One region of the Xenorhabdus budapestensis genome, then DNA from elsewhere that is predicted to be linked to it. Evidence: predicted binding sites of a transcription regulator. Region 1 holds the regulator's gene; each other region holds the start of a gene.

The links. Region 1 encodes LexA, which represses DNA repair genes until DNA is damaged. Its sites were predicted from a motif close to TNCTGTATGTACATACAGNA; they were not measured.
Region 2: a site for LexA is predicted at 5,830-5,849, ahead of mutH (DNA mismatch repair endonuclease MutH). Genes of this name have one in related genera too.
Region 3: a site for LexA is predicted at 3,926-3,945, ahead of uvrA (excinuclease ABC subunit UvrA). Genes of this name have one in related genera too.

What each region holds. Positions count from the first base shown of each region.
Region 1 is NZ_CP072455.1:1,230,456-1,241,457, reverse strand. Features, by position in the region: partial or broken gene HGO23_RS05640 (IS982 family transposase) at 1-237, shown strand, start outside; gene lysC (lysine-sensitive aspartokinase 3) at 280-1,653, opposite strand; gene pgi (glucose-6-phosphate isomerase) at 1,968-3,614, shown strand; gene ubiC (chorismate lyase) at 3,798-4,325, shown strand; gene ubiA (4-hydroxybenzoate octaprenyltransferase) at 4,339-5,196, shown strand; gene plsB (glycerol-3-phosphate 1-O-acyltransferase PlsB) at 5,282-7,750, opposite strand; gene HGO23_RS05610 (diacylglycerol kinase) at 7,888-8,259, shown strand; gene lexA (transcriptional repressor LexA) at 8,378-8,995, shown strand; gene zur (zinc uptake transcriptional repressor Zur) at 9,128-9,592, opposite strand; gene HGO23_RS05595 (hypothetical protein) at 9,799-9,936, opposite strand; partial or broken gene HGO23_RS05590 (IS5 family transposase) at 10,089-10,876, shown strand; gene HGO23_RS05585 (NACHT domain-containing protein) at 10,848-11,002, opposite strand, start outside.
Region 2 is NZ_CP072455.1:3,562,169-3,573,170, reverse strand. Features, by position in the region: gene HGO23_RS15725 (lipase family protein) at 1-375, opposite strand, end outside; gene HGO23_RS15720 (pyridoxal-phosphate dependent enzyme) at 733-2,103, shown strand; gene HGO23_RS15715 (trans-sulfuration enzyme family protein) at 2,124-3,278, shown strand; gene def (peptide deformylase) at 3,531-4,037, shown strand; gene HGO23_RS15705 (hypothetical protein) at 4,250-4,648, shown strand; gene mutH (DNA mismatch repair endonuclease MutH) at 4,902-5,591, opposite strand; partial or broken gene HGO23_RS19995 (hypothetical protein) at 6,260-6,350, opposite strand; partial or broken gene HGO23_RS15690 (IS6 family transposase) at 6,546-7,221, shown strand; partial or broken gene HGO23_RS15685 (LysE family transporter) at 7,262-7,531, opposite strand; gene mscS (small-conductance mechanosensitive channel MscS) at 7,756-8,628, opposite strand; gene HGO23_RS15675 (YacL family protein) at 8,797-9,162, opposite strand; gene acnB (bifunctional aconitate hydratase 2/2-methylisocitrate dehydratase) at 9,321-11,002, opposite strand, start outside.
Region 3 is NZ_CP072455.1:1,044,535-1,055,536, forward strand. Features, by position in the region: gene HGO23_RS04755 (disulfide bond formation protein B) at 37-600, opposite strand; gene HGO23_RS04760 (DUF5993 family protein) at 613-771, opposite strand; gene uvrA (excinuclease ABC subunit UvrA) at 1,032-3,863, opposite strand; gene HGO23_RS04770 (single-stranded DNA-binding protein) at 4,177-4,695, shown strand; one part of gene HGO23_RS04775 (IS1 family transposase) at 5,017-5,263, shown strand; one part of gene HGO23_RS04775 (IS1 family transposase) at 5,263-5,729, shown strand; gene HGO23_RS04780 (GNAT family N-acetyltransferase) at 6,146-6,859, opposite strand; gene HGO23_RS04785 (IS982 family transposase) at 6,971-7,855, shown strand; gene HGO23_RS04790 (cyclic peptide export ABC transporter) at 7,917-9,527, opposite strand; gene budA (acetolactate decarboxylase) at 10,075-10,773, shown strand; gene HGO23_RS04800 (MBL fold metallo-hydrolase) at 10,852-11,002, opposite strand, start outside.

The DNA of each region.
Region 1 (11,002 bases):
AACATGAAAGCCCGTCTGCAAGCTGCATGGGATAACATAATGTTATCAAGGCGTTTTATCATTGAAACGATTAATGGACAATGAAAAATAATTTCTCAAATAGAACACTCGCGCCACCGAAGTGTAAACGGATTTTTGCTGACTGTTTTAGGTGGGCTGATTGCTTACTGCCTTAAATGGAAAAAGCCATCACTGAACATTTTCTATTCGGAAAACGATTTTTCAATGACAGCTTAAACAGAATTCGGGTTAGTTAATATGTTGATTAGCTTTTGAACGTCAGTTTTCAAACAGATTACGATGAAGTGCCTGAACTATCTGTTCTGCATCTCTGCCTGGCACGAGTAAACAAACATTATGGCTACTTGCTCCATAGCTGATCATACGGATATTAAAGGATTCTAGGGGACCAAAAATCTCTTTTCCTAATCCTTTGGCCTGTGAAAGTTTATTGCCGATAATTGCCACCAGTGCCAAATCTTCTTCAACTTCCACACGACACAATGTTGAAAGTTCAGTCAGCAGGGCATTGGTCAGCAAACTGCCGTTCGTGCTGGTGGAGCCTGTGGTATCCAGTGTCAAAGCAACACTTACTTCTGAAGTAGTAATCAAATCCACCGAAATATTATGACGTGAAAGCAGGGTAAAAACTTCTGCCAGAAAGCCTCTTGCATGCAACATTTTCAGGCTATGCAGAGTTAATAAAGTCTGTTTACGCCGCAATGCTAATGCCCGAAAACGAGGTGGATTTTCTGTTCTGTTGCAAACCAGTGTACCGCTAGCCTGCGGCTCTTTACTCGAACCAACGAAAACAGGAATACCGCTGCGGACGGCTGGCAGTAGGGTAGCTGGATGGAGAATTTTGGCACCAAATGTTGCCATCTCGGCCGCTTCATCAAAAGCAATCTTATCAATACGTTTGGCGGTTGGGGCAACCCTGGGATCGGTTGTGTAGATCCCCGGGACATCCGTCCAAATATCGACACGCCGCAAGCTCAGTGCTTCGCCAAGCAGGGCGGCGGTATAATCACTGCCGCCACGTCCTAATGTTGTTGTGCGGCCTTTTTCTTCTCTGCCGATAAAACCTTGTGTGATGACAATCGTGTTATTCAGACGAGGTTGGAGATGCTCTGCCACTAATATATTGAGCTGGTTTGTGTCAGGCTCTGCTTGCCCAAATTGATCATTGGTGCGCATTATCCGGCGGATATCAAACCATTCGACATCCGTGTTGCGCTGACGTAACAATTCGGCAAACAGCAGTGTAGACATGACTTCCCCATGGCTGACTAACTCGTCAGTCAACGCCTCAGATGTTGCCAGTGAGGCAGTTTCTGACAACGTTGCGATATTATCTAGTAAGTGCTCAATCTCTTCTTTAAGCACATCCGTTTCATTTAACCGCTTGATCATTGCATATTGAATATCACGGATCTGCTTCAGGCACTTCTCCCGTTTATCTTTATCGCAACCAGATGCTAATGTGACTAATAGATTAGTGACACCAGCGGAAGCTGATAAAACAACTACGCGAACATCTCTGTTTGCCAAAATAATATCAGCACAGCTATTCATGGCATCAAAGTCCGCCACACTGGTACCACCGAATTTTGCAACAACATACTGCGAGTAGGGAGAAGATACTGCACTCATGGATGATAGCCTTCTGTTTTAGGAGTAAAGAGTTAGTTTAGAAATAGAGAGTTAGAAATATCGGGTTAGCTTTGTTGAGTCAATGCTTGAGAATTAAGCATCAATATCTTTCATGATCAGAATGAAATTATCGTTTTTTCCTATATATCCAATGGATGCCAAATTTGAAAGATATAAGCAATTAGAGCTGGAAATAATGACTTATTTTGACCAATATCAGTCAGTAAAAGGAAAAAGAGATCCATCACAGCATTAACTTGTTACAATTCTGTGCATTCCTATTGTTTATCTACAGTTGACAGAGAGCATCATTCATGAAAAACATCAACCCTAGCCAGACCGAAGCTTGGAAAGTATTGCAACAACATTTTGAACAGATGAAGAATGTTCACTTACGAGATCTGTTTGAACAGGATAAGGCGCGTTTTGCAGCATTCTCTGCAACGTTTGACGATCAGATTCTGGTTGATTACTCCAAAAACCGTATTACCGCGGAAACATTGAAAAAATTACAAGCATTAGCGAAAGAAACGGATTTATCCGGTGCTATCCATAGTATGTTTTCCGGTGAAAAGATTAACCGTACTGAAGATCGTGCTGTGTTGCACATTGCTCTGCGTAACCGCAGTAATTCTCCAATTCACGTAGATGGGGAAGATGTTATGCCGCAAGTGAATACGGTGCTGGCAAAAATGAAATCGTTCAGTGAGCGTATCATTGGTGGAGAGTGGAAAGGCTATACCGGTAAGGCTATTACTGATGTGGTAAACATTGGTATTGGTGGCTCTGATCTCGGCCCATATATGGTGACTGAGGCGCTGAAAGCCTATAAAAACCACCTCAATATGCACTTTGTTTCCAATGTAGATGGAACCCATATTGTGGAGACATTGAAATTTCTGGATCCAGAAACCACACTATTCCTGATTGCGTCCAAGACCTTTACCACACAGGAAACGATGACTAATGCTCATTCTGCCCGTCACTGGTTCCTACAAAGTGCAGGTGATGAAGCATATGTCGCTAAACATTTTGCTGCGCTTTCAACTAATGAGAAGGAAGTCAGCAAATTCGGCATTGATCCACAAAATATGTTTGAATTCTGGGATTGGGTCGGTGGTCGTTATTCCCTCTGGTCTGCGATAGGCTTATCCATTGCACTTTCCATTGGTTATAATAACTTCGAGCAGTTGCTGAGTGGTGCTCATGCTATGGATAAACACTTTGAGCAAACCGCACCTGAACAAAACATTCCTGTTCTGTTAGCGCTGATTGGCATCTGGTATAACAATTTCTTTGGTGCAGAAACTGAAGCGATTCTGCCTTATGATCAATATATGCACCGTTTTGCTGCATACTTCCAGCAGGGAAATATGGAATCAAACGGTAAATATATTGACCGTAATGGCAATCCGGTAAATTATCAGACCGGGCCGATTATCTGGGGTGAGCCGGGTACAAATGGTCAACATGCCTTCTACCAGCTTATCCATCAGGGAACGAAACTGATTCCATGTGATTTTATAGCACCTGCAATTAGTCATAACCCGGCTGCTGATCATCACAGCAAACTACTATCTAACTTTTTCGCACAAACTGAAGCGCTGGCCTTTGGTAAAACTCAGGTGCAGGTGGAAGCTGAATTTGCTGCCGCCGGAAAAAATGCACAGGATGTGGCAAATGTTGTGCCATTTAAAGTGTTTGAAGGTAACCGCCCAACCAACTCAATTCTGTTGCGCGAAATTACACCATTCAGTCTAGGCGCATTAATTGCCATGTATGAACATAAGATCTTTGTTCAGGGAGCAATACTGAATATATTCTCATTCGATCAATGGGGAGTGGAACTGGGCAAACAATTGGCGAACCGTATTCTGCCTGAATTGCAGGGGGTAGAAGCCGTGAATAGCCATGACAGTTCTACAAATAGCCTCATTAACCGCTTTAAAGAGTGGCGTTAATCTGATTTTCTATTTTATTTAATTTTATATCCCCCCAATAACACCATTTGTTGGGGGGATATTTTTTGTAATTTCCATAACTTGTTATCAACTTTTTATTTTATTGGCCTGCAACATGATATCCTCAGATTCCATTCGTTGTGCTGTCGGAGAAATTGATGTTCTCCGCAATTGGAAAATGATATGGCAAATGACACAATATTAACTTCTACACCTATTCACTGGCTTTCGGCTGGTGAGGTTAATACTCCGAAAAATATTTTAGATTGGCTGATGGAAGTCGGTTCAATGACACATCGTTTTGAACAACATTGCCATCATGTAACAGTTGCACCATTTCGGGAATGTTTCATTACAGCAGCAGATATTGGCGATGAAAGTGAGCACTTACCTATAAGTGAAAAATATTGGTTACGTGAAATTGTCTTATATGGGGATAGTATTCCGTGGCTATTGGGGCGTACAGTAATCCCTGAGGAAACATTAACAGGACCAGACAAAAAGCTGGTGGATGTGGGAACCGTTCCACTTGGGCGTTACCTGTTTAGTGGCAATAATCTGACGCGGGATTATATTCAAATAGGTCAACAAGGACAGCGTTGGGCGCGGCGCTCTTTGCTGCGGTTATCAGAGAAGCCTTTACTACTTACAGAAGTTTTTTTGCCGGGATCACCTGTATATAAAATAAATAATATGAAAAAGGAGAAATAGATTGGAGGTCAGTATGACGCAAAATAAATGGCGCGCCTATTGCCGTTTAATGCGTATCGATAAACCCATTGGCGTATTATTGTTATTATGGCCAACCTATTGGGCATTATGGATAGCAGCAAAAGGTATGCCGAACTTACATATCTTGCTGGTTTTCACTCTGGGCGTCTTTTTCATGCGGGCGGCAGGATGTTGTATTAATGATTTCGCTGATAGGAAATTTGACGGGCACGTTGAACGGACAAAATTTCGTCCGCTTCCCAGTGGTGATATCAGCGAAAAAGCATGCAAAATTTTGTTTGCTACACTTGTGTTGATCTCTTTTGCGCTTGTATTGACACTGAATAAAATGACGATTGCTTTATCCTTTGTCGCGTTAGGGTTGGCATGGTTTTATCCTTTCGTTAAACGGATCAGTAACTTGCCACAAGTTGTGTTGGGTGCAGCTTATGGCTGGTCAATTCCTATGGCTTTCGCAGCAGTAAGTGAGTCCTTACCATTACAGTGTTGGTTATTATTTTTGGCGAACATAATCTGGTCTGTAATCTATGATACTCAGTATGCAATGGTGGATCGTGATGATGATCTGAAAATCGGTGTGAAATCAACGGCAGTGCTGTTCGGGCACTTTGATAAGTTAATTATTGGTACTTTACAATTCGTTATGCTGGCAATTCTCGTATCGGTTGGTTGTATAGTGAATTTAGGTGGAATGTATTACTGGACAGTATTATTGGCAGGAGCGCTCTTCATCTATCAACAAAAACTGATTTCTGACCGTCAGCGGGAGTCTTGTTTTCAGGCATTTATGAACAATAACTACGTTGGTTTTATTTTGTTCCTCGGTATTCTTTTCAGTTATGTTTTTTAAGGGAACGGGCGGTAGCACCGCCCGTTAATCTTTTCTTTTTCAGCACGATCAGCTTAAGAATAATTCTTTTCAGAATATCAATGTGTTATTCCTGATTTTCATCTGCTGGTTTTTGGTCATTATGCTCAGGAGGCATGCTGACACTCTCGATGGTCAGACGGATCTCTGGAGACATTAACTTACTCAATACCTGATAAAGTGCATGGGCACTTATGGTAACCATGTTACCGTTATCGTGGATATAACCTTCTTCACGCAATGTATTCACTGAGCAAGCGAAAACCGCTTTATCAAAGAATTCCGGCGCATTGATTCCATGTAGCACTGATAAACGTTGTGCCAGCATCCGGCTCTCTTTCTCCAATGTACCTCGGCTGATATCGGGAGTTGCATTCAATAGAGAAAGCGTGATGGCATAGCGTTGTAACGTTTCCCGGATACCTGCTGCCAGCAATTGCAATGGACGAATACGCGCAGGATTGAGTACCAGTATTTCCTGCTCTTTATTACAAATCAGGTATTGACGTGCCAGTTCATCAATCAATGTATTAACCACATCAGGCAACTCTTTCTTGCTATAACGCATGAAAAGTTCTTGCTTAAGCAGAGGATAAATCAGTTGTACCTGCCTAAGCAACTCACTGCGGCTGATACGACGGTGATGCATCACAATGCTGGAAATCAAAGATGGCAGAATCAACAGATGTTGGATATTGTTGCGATAGTAGGTCATCAGTACCGCGTTTTCGCGAGGCAGGATAATAATATCCCCAAGACCATCTTTTTCGACCTCAAACTTATTCATCCGTAAAGCATGATCCAACAGTTCTTCTGCTGTTTTTTTCGGTACTGTGACATCATTCGCGTAAGAAGTATTACGCAACAATTGTATATAGCAATCTAATTGTTCAATCAGCTGTTCGCGAGTAAGTGCTCGCTGACGTGATGACAATAAGGCTGTGCTACATAAATTAATTGCGTTTGCGGCTGCGGCGTTATTGATGTTAACCATAATATTACCAGCCAGCTTACTGACTGTTGGTGTCAACCATGCCGGGCGCTGCGCTTCTATTGGATCGATAGAATCACGCCATTCTGGAACATGTTGGTTCAGATATTGTACTAATGGGATTGGTTCACCAAAGTTCACATAGCCTTGCCCCAGATTACGTAGTTTACGTAACCCACGAACCATCTGGAAAAACCCTTCTTTTTCTTTGGTTGCGCCCCGTAGCTCTTTGGCATAAGTCGTAACCTCCATCACATGTTCATAACCGATATAGATTGGCACAATGGTAATAGGGCGTGATTCTCCGCGCAGCATTGTCTGTAATGTCATCGAAAGTGTACCGGTTTTCGGATCGAGCAGGCGGCCTGTCCGGGAGCGTCCTCCTTCAACAAAATATTCAACAGAATAACCACGGGAAAACAGTTCTCCCAGATATTCGCGGAAAATTGTCGAATAAAGTTTGTTGCCTTTAAAAGTGCGGCGGATAAAGAACGCACCAAGGCGGCGGAATATCGGCCCTGCTGGCCAGAAATTCAGATTAATACCGGCTGCAATATGTGGTGGAACTAGCCCCTGATGATAAAGCACGTAAGAGAGCAGCAGATAATCCATATGGCTGCGATGGCATGGAACATAGACCAGCTCATGACCATCTTGAGCCAATTGGCGGATCCGTTCGGCATTATGGACATTGATGCCCTGATAGAGCCGGTTCCACGTCCAGCTTAAAACACGGTCTGTTATGCGTACAGTTTCATAGGAGAAATCCGCTGCAATCTCTTCCAGCATATTGATAGCGTTCTGTTTTGCTTTCTCTGGCGAGATTTTCTTACTACGGGCTTCATCGGCAATGGCTTTTTCAATGGCCTTGGATGCCAGTAACTTTCTGAACAGATCCTGTCGGGCAGGTAAACGTGGCCCGACTGCTGCCAGACGTTGACGGGAATAGTGGATACGTGCAACACGGGCAAGTTTATTGGCAATAATCGTATCCGTACCATGGTCATCGGCTATACTGCGTAATGAAACAGGCGTGGAGAAACGTACAAAGCTATCCCGACCGAGCCACAGGATTGCAAAAAACTTCTGGATCCCATTAAGAAGGCGCAATTGTGGTGCTGTATTTGTTTCTTGTCCTTCACGCCCCGGGGAACGTCCAAACATCACGGAAACGGGCACCATCTGAATATCCAGATTAGGGTTATTGCGATGTAAGTCCAGATAAGAATGAAAAATCTTTACGGATTCATGCTTAGGCGCATAGCAGCGGAACACTCGTGGGCCGTCATCAATAAAAACACAACTTGGAAGCTGTGCATCATCAATATCTAAAGGGTTTAACGGATCTGGTAGATCTTGAGCCAGACATTGTTGACGTAAAGTCAATAAGTCGGCTTTTGAATGATACGGAAGCACATACAAAATAGGCCGGGTCGTATCAAGACTCAACTCTTGAATGGGAGCCGTTGGAATAAGTTTACTTTTTACTAAAAGTTTTATCGGAAAATTCAATAATTTATAATATATTTTACGCCAAGCTGACATAACTGCTTTAAGCCTCTTATTAGCAATGCGTCGCAAGCATACCAGAAACAAATTTTGAGATCTGTGGAAATAAGATAATAATAAGAGCTAAAAGTTATATGATCTTAAAACTATTATGATTATTGAAGAAAATTTTTATGGCGAATCAATCAACAGGCTTGAACCGTATTATTAAAGCGGCGGGATATTCAGCAAAAGGGATTAAAGCTGCGTGGCAGAATGAGGCTGCATTTCGACAAGAGGTAATTTTAGCTGTCTTAGCGATTATTGTGGCATTTTCCTTTGATTTTGGCATGCTTGAGAGACTTTTTCTCATTAGCTCTGTCATATTGGTGGTTATTGTTGAAGTGCTAAACAGTGCAATTGAGGCTGTGGTTGATCGAATCGGCAATGAATATCACGAATTGTCGGGGCGAGCAAAAGATATGGGTTCTGCTGCCGTATTTTTAGCTGTTATTTTGGCACTGTTCATCTGGGTAACAATCATAGGGTCGCATTTTATACGCTAAGGTGATTTATTTTTCGTCAAAATTCGTTATTTAGCAGCTTTTACATTCTGACAGGTTCCCAATTCAATTTTAGCTGTATATACTCACAGTCAGACTGTATAAACAAACAGGGGGCGAAATGAAAGCATTAACTGCCAGGCAGCAACAGGTTTATGACTTGGTGCGTGATCATATTTCGCAAACGGGTATGCCACCGACACGTGCTGAAATTGCAGCACGCCTTGGTTTTCGTTCACCTAACGCAGCAGAAGAGCATTTAAAGGCACTGGCGCGTAAAGGGGTGATAAAAATTGTCGCTGGTGCTTCCAGAGGTATCCGTTTGCTGCTTGAAGAGGAAGATGAAGGTACGGGATTACCACTAATCGGTCGTGTTGCTGCTGGTGAACCACTATTGGCTCAGGAACACATCGAAAGTCATTACAAGGTGGATCCGGAATTATTTAAACCAAATGCTGATTTTCTATTGCGTGTTCGCGGTATGTCTATGAAAGATATTGGTATTATGGATGGTGATTTGCTTGCTGTGCATAAAACTCAGGATGTTCTTAACGGGCAGGTTATCGTGGCACGGATTGAAGATGAAGTCACAGTAAAACGCTTTAAACAAACAGGAAACAGAATTGAACTGATTGCTGAGAATCCTGAATTTGAGCCTATCGTTGTGGATTTACGCGAACAGAATTTTACCATTGAAGGATTGGCAGTTGGCGTTATTCGTAATGGGGATTGGTTCTGATTGTAAAAGCGTTACACTTTGTCATTTTGGGCGGTCATTTGTCATTGTTCCCGCGAATCAAACGTTTATATGGGAACTTGGAAATTAATAAACTTATCAGTGATGACCGCCTAATAAAACGGAGTTTAAAACTTATTCCGTACAAGAATTCATTTCATGGCAGGAAGAGCACAAGCCGTGAACTTCTATCACACTGTGCCGCAGATGAAATCCTGCATATTGCGCTAAATTTTGTATAGCTGATTCAATATTTTTAGCATCCCGTTCGGTAACAGAACCACAACTATCACAAAGAAACATAGCTGATGTATGGCAAGGTTCTTCAAAGTGGTGACAAATCACATAGCTATTCGTAGATTCTATTTTGTGGACAAAGCCTTGTTCCAGTAAAAACTCCAACCCACGATAGACCGTTGGTGGCTTTGCCTGTGGCTCAACTTCACGGAGCAGATCCAGCAAATCATAGGCACTTATTGCACCTGGTTGGGCTGAAATTAAACGCAGAATTTCAAGGCGTTGAGGTGTTAAACGAACCCCTCGTGACAGGCAGATTGCCTCAGCCTGTGTCAGTAACTTTTTTTGGTTGATAGTTTTCATTACATCTTTCACACCCAGCATATGCCAATGGTTGTAATGTTATCATGTTTTTCAATTCGTAGCTGAAATCTACTTAATGGTCATGACCCTATCATTCTTCTTTATTATCAATTAATAAATTAGTTTTCTTATCTTTTGCGGTAGATACTATGACTGTTAAATTGGGTTATTTACCAAATAGCTAAGCCAGCAATAACAACACCAATCTAGCCATTGATCTTATAAGCATAAATAGCAACAACAGAGCCTATTGCACTCCCCGAATAACATCTTGTCATATAAGCTGCGATCAGCCTGTTTCTTGCTTCTGGCAATACTCTATAAATGGTGCTTTGGTTAATCATATTTAACCCCTGTGTAGCTAAATCCAATGAAATAACTCCTGAAATTAATAAATAATTAGATTAGGGCGTGTTGACGTTTGAACGAGGGGATTTGAATGGCATGATAATTTGGTATCTTTATTTTTGCCAAAAAACTCGTAACCAGAACTATCATGCCAAGACCCATGTTATCAGACCCTGTGTGGGATAAGCTATTTGTATTCATGCAACAAAATCGGCTTGTCTACCATAAAAAAACGCATCGCCTAATGCTGGCAGGTATCCTTTTTCAAATGAGAACCGGGAGCCCTTGGCGGGAACTGCCTGTTGAATATGGGAAATGGAATACCGTTTTTAAGCGTTTTAATGCGGGGTCAAACAAAGGTGTTTTTGATTCATTATTCAAGGAATTAGCTAAAGATTCTGATACTGAATGGTTGTTCATTGATGGCAGTATTTTCCGTGCTCATCAGCACAGTTCAGGCGCGGTTTCAAAGGAGAATGAAGCGATTGGGAAAAGCCGGGGAGGACTCGACTAAAATCCATTTGGCCGTAGACAGTTATGGTTTGCCTGTTCATTTTGAATTATCCGAGGGGTAAACTCACGACATTGTGCATGCAAAAAGTTTGGTGGTGCAATCACCGCCCCCGGACTTTGTCATCGCTGACAAGGGGTATGATAGTCAGGCATTCAGAAATGATATCGAAGAACAAGGGGCAACGGCGGTTATTCCCTACCGAAAAAATAACCGAAACTCGGATAAAAAGAGGGATAAGGGTTTATCTCGTTATCGTCATTTAGTCGAAAATGCGTTTGCCAGAATCAAACATTTTCGTGCAATCGCAACAAGATACGATAAATTGGCACGAAATTACGCCAGCACATTGGCACTGGCATTTGTCATTTGTCATTTGTCATTTGTCATTTGTCATTATCTGGCTACCCATGTGGGGCGAATAAATGATGAATACAAAACGTTAACACGCCCTGGCAATTGAGACGGGTCACCGTTAGCAAGTACTGCATAAGGATCTAGATCAATAACTGCTTCTTGTATTGGTTTGCTTCCAAGAGCTGCCATCCAAC
Region 2 (11,002 bases), 2.0 Mb from region 1:
GCTGACTTTTTGTTCCGGAGTATCTGCCCATGGTGAGGTGAAAACAGGAACAAGGTCATGTAGAGCTTCAAATAGGTTTGAAATATCTGTCCCGCGAATAACAATAATATACTCTTTTGGCGTTTTTTTATTTTCTGCGATATATCCATAACAGACACTAACAGGCAGCATAATTAAAAATTGCTTATTAGTTTTTGGATCTACAGAGAAAGACAGATCATTACCACTAATATAACCGACAAGTTTCCAGCCATCTTCTTCTATACGCGGATCAGGAGGGGGAGTCGGATTGTTGTAATATTGTATGTTCATATCTGCTGCGTACAGTATTAATGATGCCAATTGGGCTTCTTTAGATAGCGTTATGTTATACATAATCTATTTCCTCTTTATTATTGTTGGCTGTGTGTATCATGAACATCTCTGGCATACTGCAATTCGAATATCTTGAGCATAAAAAAATATAAAAGGGTTAATTTAAGCGTATATCATTCTGTCAGAATTTCTGGGAATTTGATCCCACTATGTTTTTGACCAGTAACTAATTAGTAAACTTGTTGAATTAAGGGAACTATCGGGGAAATATTTTCTATTTATCAATATAGAATTAATTAATTACATTTTGTTATATGTAGTTTTGATTTGTTCTTTTAAATCTGCCGCTATGCAGCGTTATCCTTTAGTAATCTGTAAGTATTATTTTTAAATATTACTGAATATTAAGAGGCTAATATGTCAGCACCACGTTCGGTTCTGGAACTGATAGGCAATACACCGTTACTGGAACTGACTCATCTGGACACTGGCCCATGTCAGTTATTTATTAAGTTAGAAAACCAAAATCCAGGTGGTTCTATTAAAGACAGAGTTGCACTCTCAATGATTGAGCAGGCGGAAAATCAGGGGTTACTGAAGCCTGGTGGCACTATCATTGAAGCTACAGCGGGTAATACCGGTATCGGATTGGCGCTGGTTGCTGCTATGAAAGGCTATAAGCTGATCCTGGTTGTGCCGGATAAGATGAGCAAAGAGAAAATATATCACCTGAGAGCACTAGGAACGGATGTTCGTTTGACTCGTTCTGATGTATGTAAAGGGCACCCGGAATACTATCAGGACTATGCATTACATTTGTCAAAGGAAATCAGTGGAGCTTATTATATCGATCAGTTCAATAACTCGTCGAATTCGCTTGCCCATACGACAACGACTGGCCCTGAAATATGGCAGCAAATGGAACATAACGTGGATGCAGTGGTTGTGGGAGTTGGCTCTGGTGGGACACTGGGCGGCTTAAGCCAATATTTCAAGGAAGTTTCTCCTAAGACTGAATTTGTTCTTGCTGATCCCAAAGGCTCTATTCTTGCTGATTACGTTGAATATGGTCACTACGATGAAGCAGGAAGTTGGTTTGTTGAAGGTATTGGGGAGGATTTTATCCCTCCGCTTGGAGATTTCACCCAAATTTGTCATGCCTATCGGATCACGGACGCAGAAGCATTTTCTTGTGCAAGAGAACTACTGCTACAGGAAGGTATCCTTGCTGGTTCTTCTTCAGGAACGTTATTGGCTGCTGCTTTATGCTACTGTCGTGCACAAAAAACACCAAAACGGGTGGTTACTTTAGCTTGTGACAGTGGCAATAAATATTTATCCAAAATGTTCAATGACTACTGGTTATTGGAGCAGGGATTACGTTCACAGCAGAAAGAGAACGATTTAAGCGATTATGTAACGTATCGTTACCGGGATGGTGCGACGGTTTTTGTTTCTCCACAGGATACCTTGCAAACTGCTCATGGGCGAATGCGGTTGTATGACATTTCACAACTTCCTGTGCTTGATAATGGGCAGGTTGTCGGCATCATAGATGAGTGGGATTTGATGCATGCTATTCAGGCTGATTCCCGTAATTTCTCTTTGCCTGTCAGTCAGGCAATGACCAGTCAGGTTAATACTCTTCATAAAAAAGCGCCATTAGAGCAGTTGGTCGCGACTTTTGATGCGGGCCATGTGGCGCTGATTGTTGATGATGGTAATCACTTCATCGGCCTTGTTACCCGTACCGATGTGCTGAACGCATGGCGTCAACAACTCAATTAATCTCTTTCAGGAATAATTTAATGACTAAATTTGATACTAAAAGCGTTCATGCTGGCTACGTCCCTGACCATACTGGTGCTGTAATGCCTGCAATTTATGCAACATCCACTTATGCACAACCAGCACCGGGTCAGCATACAGGATATGAGTATTCCCGCAGTGGTAATCCTACACGTGATGCTTTGGAGTGTGCAATTGCTGAACTGGAAAATGGTAGCCGGGGTTATGCTTTTGGCTCTGGTCTGGCGGCCAGTTCGACTATTCTGGAGTTGCTGGATAAAGACAGCCACATTGTTGCAGTGGATGATCTGTATGGCGGAACCTATCGTTTGCTGGAAAAAGTACGCCGCCGGACGGCTGGTTTGCGCGTTACCTATGTTGAAGCGGGAGATATTGAGGCACTGGAAGCGGCCATTCAACCAGATACCCAAATGATTTGGGTTGAAACACCCACTAATCCGCTACTCAAACTGGCTGATTTAGCGGCGATTGCCCGGATAGCTCAACACCATAAGATTATCAGTGTTGCGGACAATACATTTGCTTCGCCTTATATTCAACGTCCGCTTGATTTAGGGTTTGATATTGTTGTTCACTCTGCGACTAAGTACCTGAACGGCCATTCGGATGTTGTCGCAGGACTTGCGGTGGTAGGTAATAATTCTGAACTGGCAGAGCAGGTTGCTTTTCTGCAAAATTCGATTGGTGGAATTCTTGATCCTTTCAGTAGCTTCCTTGTCCTGCGTGGAATACGGACGTTGGCACTGCGTATGGAGCGACATATCAGCAACGCAGAGAAGATTGCTCATTGGTTAGAGCAGCAACCACAAGTAAAAAAAGTTTTTTATCCCGGTCTTGCCTCCCATCCTCAGCATAAACTGGCAAAACATCAGATGAAAGGGTTTGGTGGTATGATTTCTATCGTGCTGAAAGGTGATAATAATTATACGAACAGGGTGATTAAGGCTCTGAAATTATTTACGCTGGCAGAAAGTCTGGGAGGTGTAGAAAGTCTGATTGGTCAGCCATTTACGATGACTCATGCTTCTATTCCGTTGGAAAAACGTCTGGCGGCAGGTATTACACCACAACTAATTCGTATTTCAGTGGGTATCGAAAATGCGGATGATTTGATTGCAGATTTGTCGCAGGCGCTGGGAACAGAAAATCTGTAGAAAAAATATAAGGTCACAATAAAAAGTCATATGCTGGCTGGGTTTCTCGGTTGGCATTTTTTATCACTATAATTTACCGATTTTGATTAAAATTGCCTGTATCCTCTATCTTGAAATCCATTATTGGGTATAGCGTGCTTGCCTTTTAGTGGTAAAGTATTTTTCAATCCATCCGGATGGGAAGAGATACTACTTTTTCTGAATCAGACGTAAGAGGTGTTTTAGCCGCCTCGTGAACAAAGGAGAATGGTTATGGCTGTTTTAGATATACTCACAATTCCTGATGAGAGATTGAAGCAGAAATGCGTTGATGTCACTCATGTAGAGGATGTTCAAACTCTGATTGATGATATGTTGGAAACAATGTATGACACGGGTAATGGTATTGGGTTGGCAGCTCCTCAAGTGGGGAGAAAAGAAGCTGTGTTAGTCATTGATATTTCACCAGAACGCAATCAACCTCTGGTTTTAATCAACCCTAAAATCGTTGAAAAAGAGCGTCGGGCTATAAATCAAGAAGGATGCTTATCTATTCCCGGATATTACGCAGACGTAGAGCGATTTGAAAAAGTAAAGGTGGAAGCTCTGGATCGGCATGGTGAAGCTATTACAGTGGCAAGTGAGGATTTTTTGTCTATCGTTATGCAGCATGAAATTGACCACCTGCATGGTATTATCTTCATAGATTACTTATCGCCATTAAAAAGACAAATGGCGCTAAAAAAAGTGAAAAAGTATTTGAATAGCAGAGCAAATTAACTGATTGTTACCAGTGAAAATAGTATCTTTAGTTTCATTTCAACACTATTGAATAGTGTGATTTATATATTGGTATTATTTAAATTATTCATTATAAATACATATTAAAAGATTTAAAATCTATACCCAATAGGTTTTGAACTATCGCGGCAATAAAATTGTTTTGGTTTTTGAGTGATTGTTTAGATGGTGAAATAAACAGGGGAGTTATTGTGATTGAGACAAGTGAAATTGTATTTTATCAGCAATCTAATTTTATTATCAGCCTGAGCTTGATAGATACCACTGATGCTAAGGACGGTAATTATGTGATGATGATTGAAGCAGAAGGTATTAATCATTTGAAGGTTTCTTCGGTTAAGACCGGAAATGAAATCAGGTATGCCCACATTCCTTCAATAGCGAGTAGTAATCGAATCACTTGTTCTATTTATATTCAGGACAGGGATAATGGTAGTTATCCTCTGGTTGGAACTATCTATGTTCACTACCATCCATCTTCGGGACATATTGATATTACTGAAATCAAGATATCTCCAAACTCTCTGCTCGACTTAGTTATTGATCAAGTGGATAACACTAAATTTCATTTTATACTGAGAAAAAGGTAATGAATTTGGTTTATTATGCCGAAAGTTAAGCAAGGTGGTCATACCCAGGCCACCGCAGGATTACAATAAATCAGACAAAAAATAATTATGCCATTGTGAATTTAGCGGCAGTTTCTGGTCTTAGCGTATCCATAAATACGAATGGAGCTATATTAAATCTAAGTCAATACGGAATTATGGAAGAACGATATTGGGTATGATTATTAACTGTTTTATCCCCTTCGTTTTTCAAGTTGTAGTTTTGTTGGCTGCGTTAATCAGATCCTACGAAAAAATGACGGGCCAATAATGGTGCTGTAAAACTTTTCTTTAAATAGAAACCGCGGGGAAGTGTCATAATTGGTTGACCATGTTCACCAATAGCTTCTGTTAATGCCCGGCTATTTGCCGCCTTCGGGCGTAATTGGAGTACTTCACCATAACGGGCGGTAATATTCTCAACTTTACCTAATACAATTAAATCCATTAACTCTTCCCAATCACATCTTAGTAGTTCTTCTTCAACCAAATTTGGGCTCCAGAGGAGTGGAGAACCAATACGACGTTCAGAAAGTGGAATTTCTCTTTCTCCTTCAACAGGCACCCATAGAACACGTGACAATTTGCGTCTGACATGGCAATTTTCCCATGTGATACCACTGTTTCCGGTTAAAGGCGCGACACAGACAAAGGTTGTTTCCAGAGGTGTACCTTTTCTGTCCACCGGGATTGTTTTCAATTCAACACCGATATGTTCGAAATCCTGCTCAGGTTTACTGCCCGCATTTGCGCCCAGATAATATTCAAGCAACATACCTACCCAACCTTTATCACGTTTCAAATTAGGTGGTATAGGGAGATTAGCTTGTGCGGCTAGCTCTCCCATGCTTAAACCTGCCAGAGATTGGGCACGTTCGAGTAATTGCTGTTCATTTTCTGGTGGTACCGGCGGTATGAATTGCATGTTTATAAGATATATTTAATGATGTTCAAAAAATGAACACATGGTTGTGGAAGTTCATTATAAGTTTATTAGTATACTGATTGACTTGATAATAGCATGATATAAAAGATTTTTTCACGTGTATTTTCAGTATTAAAAATAGACTCATTATTATTGTTCACCTATTCCCAGTGATAATAAACAGGATCTTACACCATGTTATCCACAGATTTATGGGATAAGTAGTAAAAAGTGGGATTACTGGTTTGATTTACAGCCTTATCAAAGGTAGTTTTCTACAAAAATAAGCAATTTTTGTTTAACTAAAAGGCATATCCTGTGGATAAATTCACCATTGGTTGATCTTTGCTCAGTGAGAGAAGCGCGAGAAATTGTGATGTATCGCACAGGTTGTGAAAAAGGGAGATATAAACATTAACGTAATGAAAAATAATAGGTATTTATTTAATCTTATAAGACATTGTAAAATGCGAAAGAAAATTATACCTGTCTTACCCCTGACTTTTTCACATACATATCCACAGAAAAAGTGAATAAAATTATCATTGTCAGACTATAATTGTTTATAACTTTGGCTTTTTCTGTGAATTATCCTTTCAGAGGTGTAAGCCATGCAGATTTAAAGTCAAACCATCCAAAAGTGTTCATTTTTACCTCTCTCATACTATCGGCGAGTGTCTGTAGGGTGGTTTCAGGGTTTTTATCCTGATAGTGCTGCCACAAATGGATGAATTGTTGCTGCAAGCGAAGGTTCAGCATAAAAGAGGAACTCCACTGATTTTATCATCAATTTTTATTTCCTTATATTAAACCGATAATAAATCAGATTTAAAGTCATTTATAAGTAGAAAATTCACTTACTAACTCCCGATTTTTTGAGTAATGGTATTTTAGGTTCTGTCGCATTAAGCGGTCATCAGGTAAGCTCCCCTGTTTTTGAGCGAGTCCAGAACGATGTCCCTGATCCGAAACGCGTTTAAACGCCTCCATTATCCTGTCGATATCATGGCCCAATGTGTTCGTTGGTATCTGGCCTACGCCCTGAGCCTGCGCAATCTCGAGGAAATGATGGCGGAGCGGGGGATTGAGGTTGACCACGCTACCATCTCCCGCTGGGTTCATCGACTGGTTCCACTGATTGTCAAACGTTACCGACGCCGGATGCCTGCGGTTGGCGGCCGCTGGCGAATGGATGAAACCGATATCAAAATTAAAGGCCAGTGGCGCTATCTTTACCGGGCGGTGGATTCGGCCGGCAATACGGTAGACTTCCTGTTGACCGCCAACCGGGATGCCGATGCCGCCCGTCGCTTTTTCAACAAGGGCATTCGTCAACACGGACGACCGGGGGTCGTGACCCTCGATAAAAGCGGGGCCAACAAAGCGGCGCTGGCTGGCCTCAATGCGGGCAAGCCGAAGAAAAATCGTATCAAAATTCGGCAAAGCAAATACCTGAATAACCTGATAGAGCAGGATCATCGGCGGATTAAACGGCGTATCCGCCTGATGCTGGGGACAGACCCTGCTGGCGGGCATAGAATTGCTTTGCATGCTCAGCAAAGGTCAGTATGTGCAACAGTACGGGATCTCGATTTCTCCCGCAGAATACTTCTATCTGCTGCTCGCCTAAAAAATAATCACCGCAATTTTTGCTAATTTGCCGTCGTTAATGCGACAGAACCTCCCCATCCGTACCATAGCAAAAATGCAACGCCTCCCCATGTCACAGCTTGCAGCAGAAACGCTGACTGCCCAAGCAAGGCACTACCACCAAAGACTCCTGCCATGATAAGAATAATGTCACTGACAGAACATAATGCTGCACTCATCAAATGAAACCGTTTTTTACTACCCTGCTGCATCACAAAAACATTTTGTGGTCCAAGTGGAATAATCATCGCAGCACTGAGAAAAAAGCCCTGAATCAATGTTGAAAACATGCCAAAAATTCCTAATATTTATTCAATCAGATAAGTTCTATCTGCATATTAGGAAAATTCATTCATTAGTAGAAATGAATATTTCTTATCTATCATTAAAGAAACTTATTGAGCAATTAAAAGGTATTGGAAGAAATAGAGCAGAAAGAGTGACACGCCCAAGCTATTTAAGCAGTGCTGACTTAGTGTGAGAGTACTTCTATTTCTCACACCAAGTATATTGATTATTGATCCGTTTTCTTCTGTAGAGCAACTTGCTGTTGATGCAGATAAACATCCATTTGTGGGAAAGGAATACCAATATTGTGTTTATCCAAAGCTCGTTTGAAGTTTTCCATCAGATCCCAGTAAACGCTCCAAGCATCTCCATTAGTTGTCCACACACGCACAATAAAATTGAGTGATGAGGGTGCCATTTCATGCAACCGAATAGTGACACCTTTCTCATGCTGAATGCGCTTATCAGCTTTGATGACGTCACCCAACACTTTCTTTACTTCATCAATATCAGCGTCATAAGCTACACCGACCATTATCTGAGTACGGCGGTTTGGTTCACGGCTGGTATTGATAATATTGTCCGCAATAATCTTTCCGTTAGGGATCACAATAATACGATCATCCGTAGTACGTAATGTTGTGGAGAAAATTTGTACTTGGACAACCGTTCCTTCTACTGCACCAATAATGACATATTCACCAGTACGGAGTGGACGGAAAATTACCAACAACACACCAGCGGCAAAGTTTGACAGTGAACCCTGTAATGCCAGACCGACAGCCAAACCTGCGGCACCAATAACGGCAATCACAGAGGCGGTCTGAACACCTAATTTTCCAAGCACTGCAACAATAGTAAACGCGATGATGGCATAACGAATTATTGCTGACAAAAAGTCAGAAATAGTCGCATCAATACCACGTAGCGTCATGATTCGTTTCACTGCTTTATTTGCCAGTTTGGCAACAGCCAAACCTACAATCAGAATTAAAATGGCAAACACAATATTCACTGCATATTGGATAAGTAGATTTTGATTACTGACAAGCCAATTAGCTGCCTTACCAATCTCACCTGATAGATTGATCTCTTCCATAAAAGCCTACCTTTTTTGTTGGAACCTGCCGGGAAGAATCTCTTAACAGCATAGGTTCCTGTTTATAAATAAAAAGTCAATACGATGTCACACAAATACGTCACACAAAAGTGATGAAATATCGATTATGGCAGAAAGCTGCCATTGGTTGAACATAAACACTTACCTTTAATTGTTTTGCAAAACAAAATCTCTGTAAATGACCAACATATCGATAAAATCATCTGTACCGCAAAGTGCCAGGCTCTCATTATCATAGTAGCTCATACCCTCTTCCAGCATCTCTGTATCAAACTGGAGTTGATTAGCTCTGATCATAATTTCTTCTTCACTCATTAACAGTGTGTATTCATGACCGTTCAATTGCCACTGACGTTCGCTACCTTTTATATCCGTCAATGCTGAAATTATTTTATCTAGAACCCTCAAATCGCCTTTCACTTCCTCATTCAACCAGTGACCAATAGCTTCATGATCCATTGAGAAATTTGTTATCACCTGACCAGTGACATCCTGCATAAATTCATATTCCATCACATACCTCCACATTTTTGTTATATCAGCCACATCTGGATTTTAAACATTTCCGATTTCCACCTCAGAGGCTGTCCACAAACTGACACAAAATTTGCCACAAAAAACAGACATAAAAAAGGGAGGCCTCCGCCTCCCATGTCTTTGCAATATATTTTTTACACAGCAGTTTGGAAGATCACATCATCTGCTTTTTCGGTATATTGGTTCAATTGATCAAAATTGAGATAACGATAAGTATCTGCCGCTGTTTCATCAACCTTAGCCATGAATTGCAGATACTCTTCTGGCTTTGGCAGACGACCTAGCAATGCAGCCACAGCAGCCAACTCCGCAGATGCCAGATATACATTGGCTCCCGCGCCTAAACGGTTTGGGAAGTTACGCGTAGAAGTGGATACCACCGTCGCTTCATCTGCAACCCGAGCCTGATTTCCCATACACAGTGAACAACCAGGGATCTCAATACGCGCCCCACTCTTACCAAAGACACTGTAATAGCCCTCTTCTGTCAGTTGAGCAGCATCCATTTTCGTTGGAGGAGCAACCCACAGGCGGGTCGGTAACTGGCCTTTATGTTGATCCAGTAACTTACCAGCCGCACGGAAATGACCAATATTCGTCATGCAAGAGCCGATAAATACTTCATCAATTTTATTGTTGGCAACTTCTGATAACAGGCGAGCATCATCCGGATCATTTGGTGCACACAAAATAGGCTCTTTGATGTCATCCAAATTAATTTCAATCACTGCTGCATATTCTGCATCTGCATCTGCTTCCAGTAATTGTGAATCTTTCAACCAATTTTCCATACCGATGATACGGCGCTCTAATGTCCGGCGATCACCATAACCTTCTGCAATCATCCATTTCAGCAATACAACATTGGATTGCAGATATTCAATGATCGGTGCTTTATCCAGTTTGATCGTACAGCCTGCTGCGGAACGTTCTGCGGATGCATCTGCCAACTCAAATGCCTGCTCAACTTTGAGTTCCGGCAAACCTTCAATTTCCAGAATGCGGCCAGAGAAAATATTTTTCTTACCTTTTTTCTCTACAGTCAACAAACCTTGCTGAATCGCGTAGTAAGGAATTGCATGAACCAGATCACGTAAGGTTATACCTGGTTGCATTTTGCCTTTAAAACGAACTAATACAGACTCAGGCATATCCAACGGCATAACCCCCGTCGCAGCGGCAAATGCCACTAACCCAGAACCCGCCGGGAAAGAGATACCGATAGGGAAACGAGTATGAGAATCGCCACCTGTACCTACAGTGTCCGGCAATAACATACGGTTTAACCATGAGTGGATAATTCCATCTCCCGGACGCAGGGATACACCACCACGGTTCATGATGAAATCAGGCAAAGTATGATGAGTCGTCACATCAACAGGTTTTGGATAAGCCGCTGTATGGCAGAATGACTGCATAACCAGATCTGCCGAGAAACCAAGGCAAGCCAAATCCTTCAATTCATCACGAGTCATTGGGCCAGTGGTGTCCTGAGAGCCGACAGAAGTCATCTTCGGTTCACAGTATTCTCCCGGACGGATCCCAGTAGTACCACAAGCACGGCCAACCATTTTCTGTGCCAGCGAGAAACCACGACTGCTCTTCTCAACCGCTTTTGCCTGACGGAAAATATCACTGTGTGGCAATCCTAAAGATTCACGAGCTTTAGCTGTCAGACCACGGCCGATAATTAATGGAATTCGACCGCCTGCGCGTACTTCATCAATCAGTACATCAGTTTTCAGTTCAAACGTCGCCAACACTTCATTAGTATTGTGATGACGAATTTCACCTTTATAAGGGTAGATATCAATAA
Region 3 (11,002 bases), 190 kb from region 1:
CAGCCTTCTTTCTTCTACCAAGATAACGAAATGTTATTACTGCAATAGCTGATAAAATGTTGGGTTATCATCACACTGCCCACTGCCACACTCCAGCACAGTAGAGACCAGATTAGCGGTGATCAAGATCGCGAACAATCCCATAGCAAGTTTGCCGAGTATGTGTGGTGAATATTTTGCTGGATCATGATTACCTGCTTTCAGGGGCATGATGGCAGCAATAGCAATAATGGTAAGAATAGATAAGATTGCAGCCCACGTATAGAAGTGCAAACCAAAGAAAGTGGAGCCATACCCTGCATCTCCAGGCAGGATATGTAAAGAAACCTGCCGCATAGCAACAAAGCCAGTTACGATACAACCCAGTAAGGAAAAGCTGTAGTGAGCGTTTTTAACACCAAAATAGATATTAAACAGGAAACCAAAGCCAATCATCATGATGCCTGCACGTTGCAACAGACATAGTGGGCAGGGAAGTTCAAAATGTGCCAGTTGATAATAAAATGCCACGATTAGAATGGCACAAATACCAAATAAACCAAGTATATTCAATGTAATGGCAGGATTAAGATTGCGAGATGCTGACATAGAATTATTCATTATGGCCTCCGGTTAGAAAGAAAGATTCAGTGCATCAGTAGCATGATATTTAAACCAAAATACCGTAATGATTAATAAGACAAACCAAAGCGTATAGGTCAGTTTCTTCTTGCCGGTAACAACAGTAGCAATCATAACTAACGCAATTAAAAACGGTAAAAACATATACATATTTAATCTCCAATATAAGTTAACAAAATATATAATATCATTATGAAATAAATTTACCTATAATGTGAACACAGCATCTTTAAAGGTCCAGCAATAATATTAGAACAACAATATCAGACTGATCTAAATAGGATTATTTCGTTGATTATTACAGCCAGAAAGGTGTTTGTTGCATTAAAAAATATTAGAATAATTTAATAAATAAAAAAAGCCTCTCCAGACGGAGAGGCTTTTTGTTGATTATTATTGATGAGATAGTATTAATTTTTATTGAGTATCTGCTTAAGGAAACGTGCTGTATGAGATTTTTCACATTTTGCCACATCTTCTGGCGTTCCTGCCACTAATATATCTCCGCCACCACTACCACCTTCTGGGCCAAGATCGACAATCCAGTCCGCAGTCTTGATAACATCCAGATTGTGTTCAATCACTACAATGGTATTTCCCTGATCCCGTAATTGATGTAGAACTGACAACAGTTGTTGGATATCAGCAAAGTGTAATCCAGTTGTTGGTTCATCAAGAATATAGAGTGTTTGACCTGTACCACGTTTAGATAACTCGCGCGCCAGTTTGACCCGTTGTGCTTCTCCACCGGAGAGTGTGGTGGCAGACTGTCCAAGACGAATATAGGAAAGGCCAACATCCATTAACGTTTGCAATTTACGGGCAAGGGCAGGTACTGCATCAAAAAAGCTACGGGCTTCTTCAATAGTCATATTTAGCACTTCATTGATATTCTTGCCTTTATATTTGATCTCCAACGTTTCACGGTTATAGCGCTTTCCTTTACACTGATCACAGGGAACATAAATATCAGGCAGGAAGTGCATTTCCACCTTAATTACCCCGTCCCCCTGACAGGCTTCACAGCGTCCGCCCTTAACATTGAAACTAAAACGACCTGGTGTATAACCACGTGTTCGGGATTCAGGTACGCCAGCAAACAGTTCTCTCACTGGTGTAAATACACCGGTATAAGTGGCGGGATTTGAGCGAGGAGTTCTGCCGATCGGGCTTTGGTCAATATCAATGACCTTATCAAAATGCTCCAGGCCTTGAATATCCACATAAGGCGCAGGATTAATATTGGTTGCGCCATTTAACTGACGTTGTGCGATTGGGAATAAAGTATCGTTGATTAACGTCGATTTACCGGAGCCTGAAACCCCCGTGATACACGTGAACAAGCCGACAGGTAGTTTTAATGTCACTTTTTTCAGGTTATTGCCCTTCGCACCAATTAACTTCAACATCTTGCTAGGATCAGCAGCGATTCGTTGTCCCGGGATAGTAATCTCACGTTCGCCACTCAGAAATTTCCCTGTGAGAGACGTTTGGCTTGCCATGATGTCATCAATAGTTCCTTCGGCAACGACTTTACCGCCATGAACACCCGCTCCCGGCCCAATATCAATAATATGATCAGCGGCGCGAATAGCATCCTCATCATGTTCAACAACAATAACAGTATTACCTAAATTACGCAGATGCAGTAAGGTTTCCAGCAAACGTTCATTATCACGCTGGTGGAGACCAATGGAAGGTTCATCCAGAACATACATCACGCCAACCAGACCTGCACCAATTTGGCTTGCTAACCGGATACGCTGGGCTTCACCACCGGAAAGGGTTTCTGCTGAACGGGAAAGTGTCAGGTAATTTAAACCAACATTGACCAGAAACTTCAGACGATCACGGATCTCTTTCAGAACTTTTTCAGCAATTTTGGCTCGTTGCCCGTTCAATTTGATGTTTTGGAAAAACTCCATCGCATGACCGATGCTGAAATCAGAAATCTGTGGCAGTGTGGTATTTTCGATAAAAACAAAACGCGCTTCTTTGCGCAGACGGGTTCCTTCACACGAAATACAGGAACGATTACTAATATATTTGGCTAATTCTTCCCGTACAGCGGAAGATTCTGTTTCTTTATAGCGGCGTTCCATATTATGCAGAACACCTTCGAATGGGTGATTACGGACAGTTGCATCCCCACGATCATTGGTATATTTGAATTCGATAGATTCCTTACCTGAGCCATACAAAATTGCTTTTTTAATGGCAGGACTTAATTCATCGAATGGTGTTTCTATATCGAATTTATAATGGTCTGCCAGAGATTTCAGTATCTGGAAGTAATAGAAATTACGGCGATCCCATCCACGAATAGCGCCACCTGCGAGAGAAATACTGCTATTTTGCACCACCCGGTCAGGATCGAAAAACTGTTGAACCCCTAAACCATCACAAGTAGAACAGGCACCTGCCGGGTTGTTGAAGGAAAATAAGCGTGGTTCCAACTCGCTCATACTGTAACCACACATTGGACAAGCGAAATTGGCAGAGAAGATCAACTCTTCAGCCTGAACATCATCCATATTGGCAATGACAGCCGTACCACCGGAAAGCTCTAAAGCGGTTTCGAAAGATTCGGCCAGACGCTGAGCCAGATCCGGGCGTACTTTGAAGCGGTCAATGACAACTTCAATCGTATGTTTTTTCTGCAATTCTAATTTGGGTGGATCGGAAAGATCACACACTTCACCATCAATACGGGCGCGGATATAACCTTGCGTAGCCAGATTTTCCAATAGCTTGGAATGTTCTCCTTTACGCTCCTTGACTACCGGAGCTAATAACATCAAACGTTGCCCTTCCGGTAATGTGAGAACATTATCTACCATCTGACTAATGGTTTGTGCGGCCAGTGGAATATCATGTTCGGAACAACGAGGCTCGCCGACACGGGCAAACAGCAGACGGAGATAATCGTGAATTTCTGTGATTGTACCGACGGTTGAACGCGGGTTATGAGAAGTTGATTTCTGTTCAATGGAAATGGCGGGAGACAGGCCTTCAATATGGTCGACATCCGGTTTTTCCATCAGTGATAAAAACTGGCGGGCATATGCAGAGAGTGACTCTACATAGCGACGCTGGCCTTCTGCGTACAGTGTATCGAAAGCCAGAGAAGACTTACCGGAGCCAGACAACCCCGTAATGACTATCAGTTTGTCACGGGGAATTATCAGGTTGATATTTTTGAGATTATGGGTGCGGGCGCCCCGAACTTCGATGTTATCCATTTACCATTACCCAGATTATTTATCGTGCTCAACTAAAAAACGCATTATTATTGCACAAACTATCCTGAATGGATATACAGTAATAACAGAGATTCATGCTGTAATAGTTACAGTGTATATCAAGCACTTTCAGTTGTTGTGTAGCCGATAAGGGTAGAACAACATGAAAGAGAAAGGATATAAAGTACGATGCGCTTCGCAAAGTATAATATAACGGGTTTTAGTTTAAAGTTAGCCCTCGCATGATAAACTACTTTGCTTATAATTATAGAAGTCCGTTTTTAGCAGAAATCATTTCATCAGGAGTATTCCAATGGCCAGCAGAGGCGTAAACAAAGTTATTTTAGTGGGTAATTTGGGGCAGGATCCGGAAATTCGCTATATGCCGAATGGCGGTGCCGTTGCCAATATTACTCTGGCAACGTCCGATAGCTGGCGTGATAAGCAAACCGGTGAGATGAGAGAGAAAACCGAGTGGCACCGTGTGGTGATTTTCGGCAAATTGGCAGAAGTCGCAGGTGAATATCTGCGCAAAGGCTCTCAGGTTTATATTGAAGGCGCTTTGCAGACCCGTAAATGGCAAGATCAGAATGGGCAAGACCGTTACACCACTGAAGTCGTGGTCAATCCTATCGGTGGAGTAATGCAGATGTTGGGCAGCCGTGGTGCAGCACAGGATGCACCAGCACAAGGCGGCTGGGGACAGCCACAACAGCCACAAGCTTCCCAGCAATTTAGTGGTGGCGGTATGCCATCGTCTCGTCCGGTACAGTCTCCTGCTCCGCAGAGCAATGAGCCACCAATGGATTTTGATGATGATATTCCGTTCTAGGATCTACCTTAGACAATAAGTGTAAAAAATATTACGTAATACCCTTATTTATAAGGGTATTATTGTTTTTATAGTATAAATTTTATGTAAAAAAATAATTGACGTATTCTGGGATATTGTATGCCTTGAAAAAGTGTAAATATTTGGTGTGCGTATGAATATAGATTATAGAATAACAACATTTTTAATGGATAGTGGTGAGCGATACTGTTTGATCATAGATCGCTTAAGTAAGCTCCCGTTATATTACCCAAACTTATTTTGGTCGTGACTCTAAAGCGTTAATTTGATATTCTTGTGTTTTTTTAGTGGAACCCACATGTGACTGTCAAGATAGAAGTTGTTTGCCGATATTGCGGTCAAACCGAACCTGTACGTAAACACGGGACAGGTAAAGCAGGCTTCCCGCGCTATTATTGCAAGGATTGCCGGAAAACCTTTCAACTTAACTATCGTTACAATGGCCATAAACCTGACATGAAAGAGAAAATTGTTGATATGGCAATGAATGGCTCTGGTGTGAGAGACACTGGCTGCGTTTTAGGTGTCGGTATCAATACGGTAATACGCACTTTAAAAAACTCTCGCCAAAACAAGTAACAACGAGACAGGCCGTTTACGAAGATGTGACTCTCATCTGTGAATTAGATGAACAATGGTCTTTTGTGGGCAACAAAAAACAACGCCATTGGCTTTGGTATGCGTTTGATACAAAAAGAAAACAGGTCATAGCCCATGTATTCGGTCCGCGAACCGATGCAACCTGCCGAAAATTGCTCGACTTACTGACCCCTTTTAGCATTCGTTTCATCACGACGGATGACTGGGGGAGTTACACCCGAGAAATTGAGTCTGAAAAGCATTTAGTGGGAAAAATTTTTACTCAACGCATTGAGCGGCATAATCTCAATCTGCGTATTCATATCAAACGATTGGCAAGAAAAACAATTTGTTATTCACGTTCGATAGAAGTCCACGAAAAGCTGATTGGTGCATATATTGAAAAACATCATTACAACGCTTTGGAGTCATGACCCAGATATTAATACACATGAAATAGAAACTTCTGAAATTGATGCGCTTGAAACCCAATTCCTTCGTGATGAAATCATAGTGGGTATCGGAGGAGTAGCGTTTTTTCCATAAGCTCCCCCGCATTCCTGCCATCCGGTTTGGTATCATTCCGCTATTATAGCCGCGTTTATCTCATTCTACGCCTGACACTCAATTCCAGGGCGCAAGCACACTATTTTAGGTGCTTTTCGAGGATTATTATTTCTTAAATATCAACTTTAATAGTGTTTTTATCGAGTGAAATTTAATCATAAAAGCAATTCATTACACTCTTTTAGCAAACAAAAGAGTTAAAAAACAATATTGATATTTTAAGTTCAAATATTAATCAAAGTATGCTCGCGCCCTGCACTCAATTCTGGTAGTGAAGCGTGAATTACTTCTTTTTTGTATCTAACGAGGCAATTTGCTTCCCATCTGGGTAAAAGTTTTCAACTGACAACCAAGCTTCAAAATTAGGTTTAATCTTCATAAACTCATGATCTAACATTGAAAACCATGCAGTATCTCTATTGTGCCCTTTAATTACTGCTGCTTGTCTAAAAACACCTTCAAATGTAAAACCGAATCGTAGTGCACTTCTTTTTGATGCCTCATTTAGATTATTGCACTTCCACTCAACTCGACGATAACCGAGATCTTCAAATGCATATTTAATTAATAAATATACAGACTCTGTAGCCATTCTTGTTTTTTTCAAAAAATTAGAAAATATCACATAGCCAATCTCTATAACGCCGTTATCTTTATCAATCCACATCATCGCAATAGAGCCAACCGCCTTGCCAGAACGGATATCAATGATAGAAAATTGATACGGATCAACACCATTAGATATGTTTCTCAAATAAGAAATAAACTCCATTTTGTCTTTGAAAGGCTTTGCTGGCTGAGGCAAATAAGTCCAGTCGCTAAAGTTAAATGGCTCACAGAAACACTTATAAAGTTCATCCCCATGATTATTTATATCCATTGGTATTAGCTGGCAATACTCACCAGTCAGAGTATTACCATCGGGGAGATCAGCTCCATGCCAATCAGAAACAGGGAAACCTATTAACTGACCAAATTCATTCTTAAATAATTCCATAATTTTCACTCTTCCTATTTAACCCGAATTCTGGATAAAGAATTGACGAGGGGCCTGTTCCAGGAGCAGTGTTTTGGTGTGCGCCGAAACAGCTCCGGGGAGGAACAGGCCATGGATAACTTAGTTGAAGTTTTCTGTAATGTCGATGATTTTTGCCACTTTTTTATCCCACAGTGGACACAATTTTGTCTTGATAATGGATACCGCCTGCGCCGCAGGAAAGGCCATATGTATCCCAGTGAAATCATGACCATTTTGATCCTCTTTCACATGTCGCATTACCGTCACTTTAAAGCCTTCTACTTGGAATTTCTCTGGAAATATCATCACCCTGATTTCCCCACCTTGCTCAGTTATACCCGTTTCGTCAGTGTCGCGCCTTCCGTTTTGGTTCCTCTGTGCAGTTATCTGACTAAATTAAAAGGAAAACCCACAGGCATTGCTTTTATTGATTCCACCAGTTTGAAAGTTTGCCATAACATCCGCATTCCCCGCCATAAGGTCTTTCAGGGGATAGCCCAACGCGGAAAAACTTCAATGGGTTGGTTTTACGGTTTTAAGTTACATTTGGTCGTCAATCATCAGGGGGAAATTCTGGCGCTTAAAGTGACTGCCGGTAATGTGGATGATCGGGAGCCCGTTCGCGAATTAACAACAGAATTAACGGGATCTCTTTACGGTGATAAAGGTTACCTCAGTCAAGAGCTCGCGGACGATTTAGGCAAAACCGGTGTCACTTTCATCACCCAAAAGCGCCGAAACATGAAAGCCCGTCTGCAAGCTGCATGGGATAACATAATGTTATCAAGGCGTTTTATCATTGAAACGATTAATGGACAATTAAAAATAATTTCTCAAATAGAACACTCGCGCCACCGAAGTGTAAACGGATTTTTGCTGACTGTTTTAGGTGGGCTGATTGCTTACTGCCTTAAATGGAAAAAGCCATCACTGAACATTTTCTATTCGGAAAACGATTTTTCAATGACAGCTTAAACAGAATTCGGGTTAATTAAAAAACAATAAAATAATAAGTTTTATCGAATCCTGTAGGGATTTAGATATCCTTTATATATCCATCTTCTATCTTCACTACTCTATCTGCCACTCCAAAATAAGAGTCATCATGAGTAATAACAATAACGGTTTTGCCACGCGCCTTCAATTCAGGTAATAATTCTGTATAAAACACCTTTTTAAAAACCGGGTCTTGATCTGCCGCCCATTCATCAAAGATATAAACAGGACGATCCCCTAAATAAGCAGATACTAAAGCTAATCTTTTACGCTGACCAGTAGATATATTTATGGTAGAGAATTTTCCATCTACTACTTTTACTTTATGATCCATGCCCAATTTCTGAATGTAGTGAGTGGCTTTATCAGTAATATGTGAATCTACAGTGAGTAATTCTTCAAACAAGTGAAAATCAGAAAAAACAGCAGAGAAAAATTGTCGATAATACTCATTGTTAGAAGAGTTCATTGATACACCATTTAATACAACAGAGCCTGAATCACATTGAAACAAACCAACCAACAACATTGCCAAAGTGGTTTTACCGCTGCCATTACCTCCTATGATAAAAACAATCTCTTCATGGTGTATTTTAAGATTTAATGGCCCAAGAGTGAATTGGCTATCGTCCTTATCACTCGAATAGTGATGAACAACATCTTGTAATTCAAGTAATACCTTATTTTCATTTACTTCTAAGAAAGGATTAGGCTTATCAGAATATACAATCTGAGATTCCTGCAAATATTTATCTAGCTGCCTCATTCTTTTCAAGGATACTTCTGCCATACGTAACTCGGGTATAGCTCCCATAACTTCACCAATAGGGCCAACTAAAAAGAGCATAACCAAGACTACCGTGACAAGAACACTTGGTTCAGATGGCCACCAAATGGGTACCACAAAAACCATAAAACCAATTATTACGTAAAACATAGTATCTGCTGAATTTATTAACCATGCCCATCTGGTATGACCCTTTATAAATATTTTTCTTAAATTCTCAGCGCCATGCATAATAACTTGATTAACAAATAATTTACCACGATGAGTATTTAACTGAAGCTCCTTACCTCCACTTATAAAATTCTGAAAATTAAGATAAATACCATCAACCTGCTCTCTGACCTTGTCCAGCATTTGAGAGGGTTTTTTCTCTAAAATGTGAAATCCATACATCAGTGTGCCGAAACACACTGTCAGCACCAAAAATAGCACCCAAGAGACCCAGGCCAAATAACTAAGACAAGCCACAATAAGAATGGTATTACCCAATACTATTGGCGCAGACCTACATGAATCTGAAAACACATCAACATCTTTGGTTAAAACAGCTAACAGACCATGGTGTCCAAGCTCTTGCTGCTTTTTAAATGGTGTTCGCAGTAGTTTATTACTAAGACTGATACGTAGTGATAATATTGCAGATTGGGTCAAATGTAGCAACGCAATCTCTGCAGCAGCTTTACTAAAAAAATAGACTAAACATAATATAAAAAAAACATATGAAATAGAGTAACCAGGAGACTCAATTGCTTTGCTCACCAGACCAACCAGTGAGGCTGCAGCACCTCCAGCGACTAATGCGCTTACCATAGAAAAGCACAGTAATTTCAAAGAGTAAGCACAAAGATACCTAATTAAATTCATAATAATCCATTCTCATTATTAGTGCACTATTAATAGTAATATCAATATAAAGAATCAAGTTTTTCCTAATTAGATTTCATTCCACAGCTGAACACAACTTAAAGTGCAGAATACCAAAACCATTTAATAAACAATGTACATTCCGACGAAATATTATTTTTTTATTTTTCTAAATTTAAATGTTAATTTTTATTAATTATTTAAGTGGCTATTCAAGATGAATAAGATTAAAAATGAGTTGATGTGTCATCAAGAATTATTAGTTAAATTGATAAGATATATCTCCTTTAAAGTAGAATGTGATTTAAATTTCATTAATTAATAAATATAAAGTATGAAGATAAAATACACTTATTTGATATATTAATGATTGGTGTGGGAAGGAATTAAAATTGCTAGTAGAAAATATAATTGTCTTGACAATGACTAATGGCTAGCGATATTAATTCATTATGCAGTAAAAAATCTGAAATATTCATTTGATATATCTAATCTATCCAATAGATTTAAAATTTCAGCATATACAGCAAGTAGTAAGAGAGGGCATATGAATAGCCGAATAATAAATCAGTATTCCACCATACATGCTTTGATGTCGGGCGTTTTTGATGGAATGTTTACAGTATCGGAAATCAGTCAAGGTGGCTCATTTGGTATTGGCTACTTACATGCACTCGCAGGTGAAATGATTGCACTGGATGATACTTTTTTTGAAATTCAGGGGGTGGGTAATGTGCGTCGGTTCTGTGATCACGAGCAGTTGCCATTCGCACAGTTGACATATTTCAATCCTAATGAACAGTTTCCCGTTTCGAATATCAACAAAAAATCTCTTTATTCCGAATTATCCACTCAGGTAAATATTGATAATATTTTTGCTGCGATAAAGATTGAAGGGAATTTTAAAAATATCTGGTTTCGCCGTATGAATTACCAGGAAAAACCCTTTATTGAAGCAGTTACAGAGCAATCCGAAGAGACATTGCATGATATCTGCGGTGTGATGGTTGGGTTTTGGACACCAGATATCTTTCACGGTGTTTCTGTTGCAGGGTTTCATATTCATTTTATTGATGAAACCCGGACAAATGGCGGGCACGTTCTTGATTTTGAGTTACATAATGGTCTTTTAAGTTATGAGTTAAAACAAGATATAAATATCCATCTGCCAGATAATAGTGAATATCTTAATGCTGACCTAAAAATCAATAACCTGGATGATGTTATTAAAAAATCTGAAGGATGATAATGAACTGTAGAAAAATGATATTTTTTATTCTCACTTAAGGCAGGGAAAGAGCAACTTCAATCCCCGCACTGGACATCAGTTACTTGTTTTTAAGAGGCTTGAATATTCCACCGGAACCCAATTATATCCCTGTTCCTCTTTACGAATATGTCCGATACCAGGGAAGGGTAAATGGGCACCGTCAATTACCCATTGATGATGTGAGGCTTTTTCGAAAATAGATTTA